DNA from 4 places in the Peribacillus sp. NPDC101481 genome. Region 1 is predicted to be linked to each of the others. Evidence: riboswitches for the same ligand, from Rfam matches in the RefSeq annotation. Region 1 holds a riboswitch; each other region holds the start of a gene.
What was found. Region 1 has a riboswitch for cobalamin ahead of metE (5-methyltetrahydropteroyltriglutamate--homocysteine S-methyltransferase). Riboswitches for the same ligand answer to the same signal wherever they lie in the genome.

Region 1 (2,199 bases):
TCATCAGCCAGCAGCAGAAAAGGCAATCCATGTTTTTCGATGAATTTTTCATGACGTGCAGCTGGGTCTGGGCTGATTCCTATGATGACCGCGTTCAATTCCTCAAATTGCTCATTATGGTCCCGGAAATCACAGGCCTCCGTCGTGCAACCTGGCGTCATGTCTTTTGGATAAAAATATAAAACAATATATTTTCCCTTAAAATCCGATAGGGACACCATTTCACCATTGTTTGCAGGGAGCTTGAAATCAGGTGCTTTTTCTCCAATTTTAACAGTCATATTGAACCCTCCATTTCTTTCATTATGGTAAGAGTACCCAATAATCGAAAGAAACACAACTTTCATTTATCCTTCCTATCTTTGTGCTCCAAATCGATCACCGTCCGGATCACGAACGCTGCCGGCAGTGTATAACCGATGAAAGCCTGAATCGTAGCTATCATCCTGCCCATGCCAATCGGGGCTATATCTCCATACCCTACAGAAAACATCGTCATCGCACTAAAATAAAAAGAAGTCTTCAACTGTTCATAGAAAGTGCCATCCAATCGATTGCCCATATCAAGAATCACCGAATGATTCTGAAGTTCGTATAATAAATAAATCAGTGCAAATCCAACTAATATCGTCGCATATAAATTGCCAAGCCACAGCATATCCTCCAGAGAAAACTTCTTTCCTCCCGACTCAACAAGAAATAACGTACGAATGCTCATCACCATGCAAAAAATGATTCCTGCAATCAAGATGTAGAAAGTCATCCCCCACGCCCCATTTCAAAACGCCACTTCCTCTATACATACTCCCTGTCCAAACAATATATTCTTTTTTAGGAACAGACCTCATCCTTATCACCCACACACCTTATAACCGGATACTTTTCCTGAATCTTTTTTCCATGTTGACCCTTTTGGTCGGATATGTTAAGATTGTCTAAATTTTTATAATAGTTTTTATTTTATAAATTTTTAACCTGCAAACAGTTATCAAGGCAGGTTTTGTCAAATTTCATATGTGGAAATAGGTTCCTAATTTTAATTTAGGATTAAAAGGGAAGTCCGGTGTAATTCCGGCACGGTCCCGCCACTGTAATGGGAGTGTTAGCGCCATCCAATATGCCACTGATCAACGGATCGGGAAGGCCCGCCGCTAATGTTAATCCCTAAGTCAGGAGACCTGCCTATTTCGACAACACTGTTTTAACCTACGGGAGATAGGGAGGTGTTAGGGACCTTATAATTGTAAGGGGGCATTTTGCATGCCTCTTTATTTTAAGCATTTCTAACCATCTCTTTTGACGGTTAGGAATGCTTTTTTTATTGCTCAATTAAATGAATATAGGAGGATGGGAATATTGAAAAGCAGTAGTTTGGGTTACCCTCGAATCGGGGAAGATCGTGAATGGAAACGTACATTGGAAGCTTACTGGTCCGGTAAAATCGATGAAGCAGAATTTACGGCACAACTAAAAGCCATCCGTTTAGGCAACTTACAAAAACAGAAGAAACGAGGCATCGATATCATTCCTGTCAACGACTTCACTTTCTATGATCAAATGCTCGATATGTCCGTAATGTTCGGTCTTGTTCCTGAACGTTATTCAGCCTATGAAAGCGGAAGCGTTCCCCTTTCCGTTTATTATTCAATGGCTCGCGGAAACAATGATGAAGTCGCTTCCGAAATGACGAAATGGTTCAATACGAACTATCACTATATTGTCCCTGAATTAAAGGTGCCACAGCTGACGTTAACGGAAAATAAACCACTTGCAGCATATCGGGAAGCCAAGGAAAAGCTAGGAATTGAAACAAAGCCCGTGTTGATCGGTCCTTATACTTTCATCTCCCTTTCCAAAGGCTTCAAAAAACAAGATATCCCTGGCATCATCCTGAGCCTGCTTCCCCTATACACGCAAATCCTCCGGGAGTTGGAGCAAGAAGGCGTGAAGTGGGTTCAAATGGACGAACCTTCACTTGTTTCATCGATTTCCAAAGAAGATATGCAAACTGTTACTTACCTCTATGAAAAACTGAATGAAGCAGCACCAAACCTGAACATCATGCTACAAACATACTTTGATGCCGTGGAACATTACCAGGAAGTCATCGAATTACAAGTCCAAGGAATCGGTCTTGATTTTGTACATGACAAAGGGAGGAATCTAAGCAACCTGGAATCATTCGGCTTTCCGAAGGAC
Region 2 (2,199 bases), on a different contig from region 1:
TGATGGCAGACAGCATAAGACCTGCGATTGCTTTAGGAACTTCAATGCCGTTTTCTTTATAAATTTTATTTAAAATGGTTGCCGTACAGCCAACTGGTTCCGCACGGTAATATAAAGGATCGCTCGTTTCGAAGTTAGCGATACGATGGTGGTCAATAACTTCCAACACACGGACTTGGTCAATATCTTCAGCACTTTGCTGGCGTTCGTTATGATCGACCAAGATTACGCCATCAGCTTCCCCTGCAACTTTTTCCACAAGACGGGGAGCATCGAATTTGAATTGGTCCAATGCATATTGAGTTTCACCATTCACTTCACCCAGACGAACTGGTTCAGCGTTGATACCTAACTGCTTTTTCAGATCTGCATAAGCGATTGCTGAACAGATTGTGTCTGTATCCGGGTTTTTATGTCCAAAAACTAATACTTTTTCCAAGATTTTATCCCCTTTTTCATAAATATTTTTCCGCGAATCCCCTCTCACCGCAATAAGGGAGAGCCACCTTTACTAGACACTTTATTTTAACACAAAATCCCGTAAAATCAGCGCTTGAATTATCCATTCCCCAATAAAATCTTTCATTCCTTCACCCTCTGCCATCACTTTGTCAATAGATAAGGGTTGGTTTTTTTCAAATATATTAGTTGAATTATCATCGTATATGGCTTACGATAATATAAGCAGAAATACTAGATATTGATTACATAATCTATACCAATAACTATATATAGAATTTTTATAATCCAAGGTGCCAGTGATGGCTGAAAAGGGAATCCGGTGTAAACCCGGAACTGTCCCCGCAACTGTAAATGTGACGAAATGAGAAACCCACTGTATAGCTCTCTATACGGGAAGGACTCAAAGTAGGATGATCATGAGTCAGGAGACCTGCCTTGAATTTTTCACGTTTCTTATTCTTCGGGGATTGAGATGATGAAACGATAGTATAACGGCTATTTTTTCATGGCTCTTTTATTCTATCGTTTGATCCGCTCAATTCTTTGGGCGGTTTTTTTATTTTAGCGGAAGTTAACAAGGAGGATTATTAATGACTCAAACATATAACTCTACCATAAGTGAAAATGAAACAGAAAAGAAATCCATCCAGCTTGAGATGTTATCGAAGGAATTCGAAGGCCGTCTCGATATGGAAAAGTTCAAAAAGCGTTTTACAAAATGGCTTGATCGCAAAAGTGACTCAACCGAAGAACAGGCATCAAAAAAACTGATTCAACTCGCTCTTGAGGGTGTGGATATCGATGCTCCGGATTGGACATTCGTTGCTGCAGCAGAACTGTTGAATACAATGTATAGGGATGCACAAGCCAATCGAGGTTATGCAGGCAAGAGTTATGGCCCATTCTATGAGCTGATCACAGAACTCTCCCAGCTTTCGGAAGGTCAGCGTTATCCAATTTACAAGCCAGAACTGCTATCTTCATATACAAAAGCGGAAATTGAGGAATTGGGCTCGGTGATCGACCCGGAAAAAGATAAATTATTCTCATACATAGGCATCTACTTATTGAACGACCGCTATCTGGCCCGCCCAAAAAAGGACAAGGTCTACGAACTGCCGCAAGAACGTTTCATGATCATCGCGATGGAAATCATGCGAATGGAAAAAACGGAGCACCGCCTGCAACTTATAAAAGAAGCATACTGGGCCATGTCCAACCTTTATATGACCGTTGCGACTCCTACACTCTCCAATGCTGGGAAAACACATGGACAGTTAAGCTCTTGCTTTATCGACGCGATTGAAGATTCCATTGATGGCATCTATCTATCAAACTACGATGCAGCAAAAGTATCTAAATTCGGCGGCGGTGTCGGCCTTTACGTTGGTAAGGTTCGCTCGCTTGGTTCTGATATCCGGGGTTTCTCTGGAAATAGTTCCGGCACGACGCCCTGGATTCGACTATTCAACCAGACAGCTGTAAGTGTCGATCAATTGGGTCAACGTAAAGGTGCCATCGCGATTTACTTGGATGCCTGGCATAAAGATATCATGAGCTTCCTCGATTTGAAGACACAAAACGGGGATGACAGATTAAAAGCCCATGATATATTTACAGGCGTTTGCATACCGGATTTATTCATGGAGGCTGTACGCGACAGAAAAGAATGGTATCTTTTCGATCCGCATACCGTCAAGCAAACCCTTGGATTTTCACTTGAAGATCTTTATGACG
Region 3 (2,199 bases), on a different contig from region 1:
TCCTTGCCGATTATTTGTAAAAGTACGGGAATCGGTACTGACACCGAACCAAAGGAAATGCCTACCGTCATTGCGAATAACAAAATTAAAAACGCAATCAAATAGGCAAACGTCCATTTAGTTGTTAAATTGGTTCGGATAGACTGATTTGGCAAGTTCCTCTACTCCCTCTATCAAGCGTGGACCGGAACGGGTCACCAAGTCAGAATGGACATCAAAGACTTGGCCATTCTTAACAGCATTTACGTCTTGCCATCCTTTTCGGCCCTTCACTTCATTTGCTGAATCTTTCGTATAATAACCATAAGTTGTAATGATGACATCAGGATTTGCAGCAATCATCGACTCTTCATCAATCTTTGCCCAACCGTCCAAGTCAGCAGCAGCATTATCCGCTGAAATAATAGTAAGCATCTCATTCATGAAAGTATTTTTTCCCGGTGTGTATATTTCCGGTGAAGGCGAAACTTCCACTAAAACGGTCTTCCTATCCTCTTCCTTTACGGATTTGGCTTTTTCCTCGATATCCTTAAGCTTCGTTTTCATATCCGCAACGATTTCGTTTGCCTTGTCATGTTCACCCGTTGCCTGTCCAATCATTTCAATAGACTCATAGACTTGGTCAAAGCTTTGTGCATCATTGACTACGAGGACATCTATTCCAGCATCCTTAAGCTGCTGTAAACCCTCATTCGAATTATGGGCACTTGATGCATGGGCAAGAACAAGGTCAGGCTTCATGGAGACAATCAGCTCCGTGTTCATTTCCATTCCGCCAACTTTTTCAATTTCTTTCGTTTCTTCCGGGTAATTATCATTATCGGAAACACCAATGACCTTTTTACCCAAACCAAGTGCAAAGACCACTTCCGTATTACTTGGTATTAACGAAACGATTTTCTTCGGTTTTTCTTCTATCGTTACTTTTTCCCCAGTTGCATCTTTAATCGTAATCGGGAAAGCTTCGTGTTGAGCATGTTTCGTTTGCTGCTGTTCTTTTCCTTCATCAGTAGCTCCACTGCAGCCGACCATCATGCCTGCAGTAAGCAACATCAACAATATCAGACCAAAAATTTTCTTCATTTTCATTCCCCACAATCTTTTTATTTAATTTCTTTCACCCAATAATCCCGGAAGATGCACCCAAAACAAAAAGCACCTCCCGTTAAACGGAAGGTACTTGTATGGCAACAATATCATTACGGACTTCTTAGGGTCTGCCACACACCTTCCCATCCGCGTAGGTTACAGGTGTACGAATTTTGGCAGGTCTCCTGGCTCATGGTCATCGTCAACGGCACCTTCCCATATTTCATACAGTGGTACACAGCCGTCAGCTCCCATATACAGTGGCGGGACCGCGCTGGCATTTCACCAGCTTCCCTTTTAAGTCATTACGACACCAAATCGTTCATATGTATATAATTTTCATTGCCTTCATTATACACCATGTAAGAATCTATTATTATATGATTTTTCTGAACAGGTTCGAAATGACCCTTCCACACTCAATGATTTGAAGCATTTTCAATCAATGTCGCAAACCCATCGACTGATAAACCGGGTGAAATCCGAACTCGATGCAGGGCATGCATCCCTTGTTCCCTTGAAGCTCCCCCAGGTTCGGTAGTGACTGCCATCTTGTATCCCGCTTCATCTGACAGCCTGAGAGTCTCTTCGTTATACCGGCCAACCGGATAGGAAAGCACTGTCGTGTCCTGGTCGAGAATACGGTCGAATAGCTTCTTAGACTGGACCATTTCAGCTTCTTGCTGCTCTGCCGTCATGCGGTTCAGCTCCAAATGGTTGATAGTATGGCTTTCAATCGAAATCCCATTCCTGCTCATCTCCATCATTTGATTTTCAGTCAGGTGATGACCTTTATCAATGGACTTCCCGATCATGAAGACAGTTGCTTTCATATCATTTTCTTTTAATATCGGGAAAGCCTCCGTGAAGTTATCTGTATAGCCATCATCAAAAGTAAGCCAGACACACTTCTCACTTGGTATCCGATTCTCGGTTAAAACGAGGAATGCCTCTTCAGGAGATAATGTATAGTAGCCATTCTCCCGAAGCCAAGCCATCTGTGACCGGAATTCCTCACTTGGAACCCGAAGGCGATTACCTTCAGAAATGCTGTGATACATCAAGATTGGAAGCTGGACGGCGGGCTCGGCCGTTATCCAGTCTCCCGTA
Region 4 (2,199 bases), on a different contig from region 1:
AACCCGACAGGTGTATCCGGCGAGCGGTAGCGAAGGAGAATTTTCTGTGTTTCAACAATTTGCCGGGTCCGCCTGCCGCTGCGCGGATTATAAAGTGCAATGACAAAGTCTGCCATTGCAGCTGCTTCAACCCTTTTAGCGATCAGTTCCCAAGGAGTTAAATGATCACTGAGGCTGATCGTACACGAATCGTGCATGACTGGTGCCCCGAGTAAAGACGCACATGAGTTGATTGCAGAAATGCCAGGAATGACTTCAATGCCCACTCCAGTTTCTTCTTTCCAGCCTTTCTCAATCAATACTTCATAAACCAACCCTGCCATCCCGTAAACTCCGGCATCCCCACTGGAAATCACCGCCACTTTCTTTCCCAGCTCCGCTTGTTTCACTGCTTCCTGTGCACGTGATACTTCTTCAGTCATCCCCGTACTAATGATCGTTTGATCTGTAAGCAGTCCCTGAATGAGTTCAACATAAGTTTTATAACCAATGATGTAGTCACTTTCTTGAAGGGCTTCGACGGCACGTTTGGTAATGTGTTCAAAATTCCCGGGCCCAAAGCCCACGACGAATAATTTACCGTTTGTACTCATTAAGACATCTCCTTTTACGCTTTGTTCTTTGAAATACCCGTATGAGCAGGAAAATCTGGATTAGGGGTCATTTCCCCATCATTGAATTGATAGATCATCTGTGGAACAAATTCACCATCATCGATATTACTGACGATCTGCCGACCGAATTCAGGCGTTTCCACTCGATACCAGTTTCCTTGGGGATAGGCAATCACAACGCAGGCATCCTTACATCTTCCGTTACAGCGTGTCCTGGTTGTATGGATTTTCAAATCAAGTCCCTTTGAAGTAATTTCATCGCGAATCGCTTGGGTTACTTCTTCCCCGCCCTTTTTCATGCAGCTGCTCCCATTACAAATCAACAGATGCGTATTTGTACCCATCAAGTTCCAAGTAGTCATCTTCTTCCTCCTGAGTTCAGGGAAAAGGCAAAATAAAAAACCTTAACATTAGAGTCAAGGTTTTAAAAAAACTATATGAATAAGAAGCCAAAGGCAAACATGCCAAATCCTTCCAAAATCGTCATAGTCCTTCTACCTTTCCCTCCGAAAAGTATCATGCAATTTTAAAAGCAGGTTTCCTGGCTTACGCTTCATTTTACTTTGTCCCTTCCCGGCATCATGCCAGTGGCTATCGACAATTTCATCAGCGTTTACAGTAGCGGGGGCTGCATCGGATTTTCACCGATTTCCCTATTATCCCTTGCTTATTCACACAAGGGCACTTTTAAAATGAAATATTTGGTTTTATTATACATTTCTAACTAACTTAATCTATCATATAACAACTTTATCAAAATTCAATAGTTTATTCCGACTGTTTAGAAAAGTTTAATAGTGTAAAACCCGTTAAAATCCTTTCCTTGCAACAAAATCCGTCCCGAAAAAAAAGATAGTGTAGCTGAAATTATTTCTTTATGGTACACTATACGAGAATTTTCAAAATAATTACATAAGTTTTATGGTGTTGAATTTCTCGGAATTCAACTTAAAAGGGAAGCCGGTGAAAATCCGGAGCGGTCCCGCCACTGTAAAGGGAAGTCCTATTACTTTAACTTTAATCCACTGTCAAATGAGATGGGAAGGATGTAATGGGATGATGAACCAAAGCCAGGAGACCTGCCATGAAACGTGAAACTGTTTCAGCCTACGAGGATGGGCGTGCGGATCAGGCAGAATGGCCCATGATTGCTTCATGCTGCAAAATTCCTGTTCATTACGCACTTCTTTCCTTTGAGAGAAGTGCTTTTTATGTTGGGCGCCGCTTTTCTTCTCAAGATTGATCAGAAAAATTTAAAAGTATTGAAAGGAGAAAGAATGAAAAGAACCAATTGGAAAATTATTTATTTTGTCATCTTATTGCTTTTTATCCCGAACCGGGCAATGGCCATGCATATCATGGAGGGCTTTTTACCCATTGAATGGGCTATATTCTGGTGGGCCGTGACGTTTCCATTTTTAATCTTGGGTTACCGGTCCATTAGGTCCAAAGTTAGGGAAAATCCAGAAACAAAAATGATACTTGGCCTATCGGGCGCATTTGTATTTATTTTATCGGCCCTAAAGATTCCTTCCGTTACGGGAAGTTCTTCACACCCTACCGGAGTTGGTTTGGGTTCCATATT

Region 2: it holds a riboswitch for cobalamin, as region 1 does, so the genes downstream of both, ACIROD_RS12145 (ribonucleoside-diphosphate reductase subunit alpha) here and metE (5-methyltetrahydropteroyltriglutamate--homocysteine S-methyltransferase) in region 1, are expected to answer to the same signal.
Region 3: it holds a riboswitch for cobalamin, as region 1 does, so the genes downstream of both, ACIROD_RS19325 (ABC transporter substrate-binding protein) here and metE (5-methyltetrahydropteroyltriglutamate--homocysteine S-methyltransferase) in region 1, are expected to answer to the same signal.
Region 4: it holds a riboswitch for cobalamin, as region 1 does, so the genes downstream of both, ACIROD_RS17425 ((2Fe-2S) ferredoxin domain-containing protein) here and metE (5-methyltetrahydropteroyltriglutamate--homocysteine S-methyltransferase) in region 1, are expected to answer to the same signal.

Annotation. Positions count from the first base shown of each region.
Region 1 covers NZ_JBIWNJ010000005.1:4,778-6,976, forward strand. Annotated here, with positions in the region: gene bcp (thioredoxin-dependent thiol peroxidase) at 1-281, opposite strand, end outside; gene ACIROD_RS23345 (potassium channel family protein) at 344-763, opposite strand; cobalamin riboswitch at 1,008-1,200, shown strand; gene metE (5-methyltetrahydropteroyltriglutamate--homocysteine S-methyltransferase) at 1,348-2,199, shown strand, end outside.
Region 2 covers NZ_JBIWNJ010000002.1:445,010-447,208, reverse strand. Annotated here, with positions in the region: gene ACIROD_RS12150 (manganese-dependent inorganic pyrophosphatase) at 1-439, opposite strand, end outside; cobalamin riboswitch at 734-914, shown strand; gene ACIROD_RS12145 (ribonucleoside-diphosphate reductase subunit alpha) at 1,053-2,199, shown strand, end outside.
Region 3 covers NZ_JBIWNJ010000003.1:129,373-131,571, reverse strand. Annotated here, with positions in the region: gene ACIROD_RS19330 (FecCD family ABC transporter permease) at 1-155, opposite strand, end outside; gene ACIROD_RS19325 (ABC transporter substrate-binding protein) at 118-1,083, opposite strand; cobalamin riboswitch at 1,248-1,422, opposite strand; gene ACIROD_RS19320 (polysaccharide deacetylase family protein) at 1,509-2,199, opposite strand, start outside.
Region 4 covers NZ_JBIWNJ010000002.1:1,550,264-1,552,462, reverse strand. Annotated here, with positions in the region: gene cobJ (precorrin-3B C(17)-methyltransferase) at 1-593, opposite strand, end outside; gene ACIROD_RS17425 ((2Fe-2S) ferredoxin domain-containing protein) at 608-976, opposite strand; cobalamin riboswitch at 1,129-1,318, opposite strand; cobalamin riboswitch at 1,520-1,715, shown strand; gene ACIROD_RS17420 (hypothetical protein) at 1,699-1,857, shown strand; gene ACIROD_RS17415 (energy-coupling factor ABC transporter permease) at 1,892-2,199, shown strand, end outside.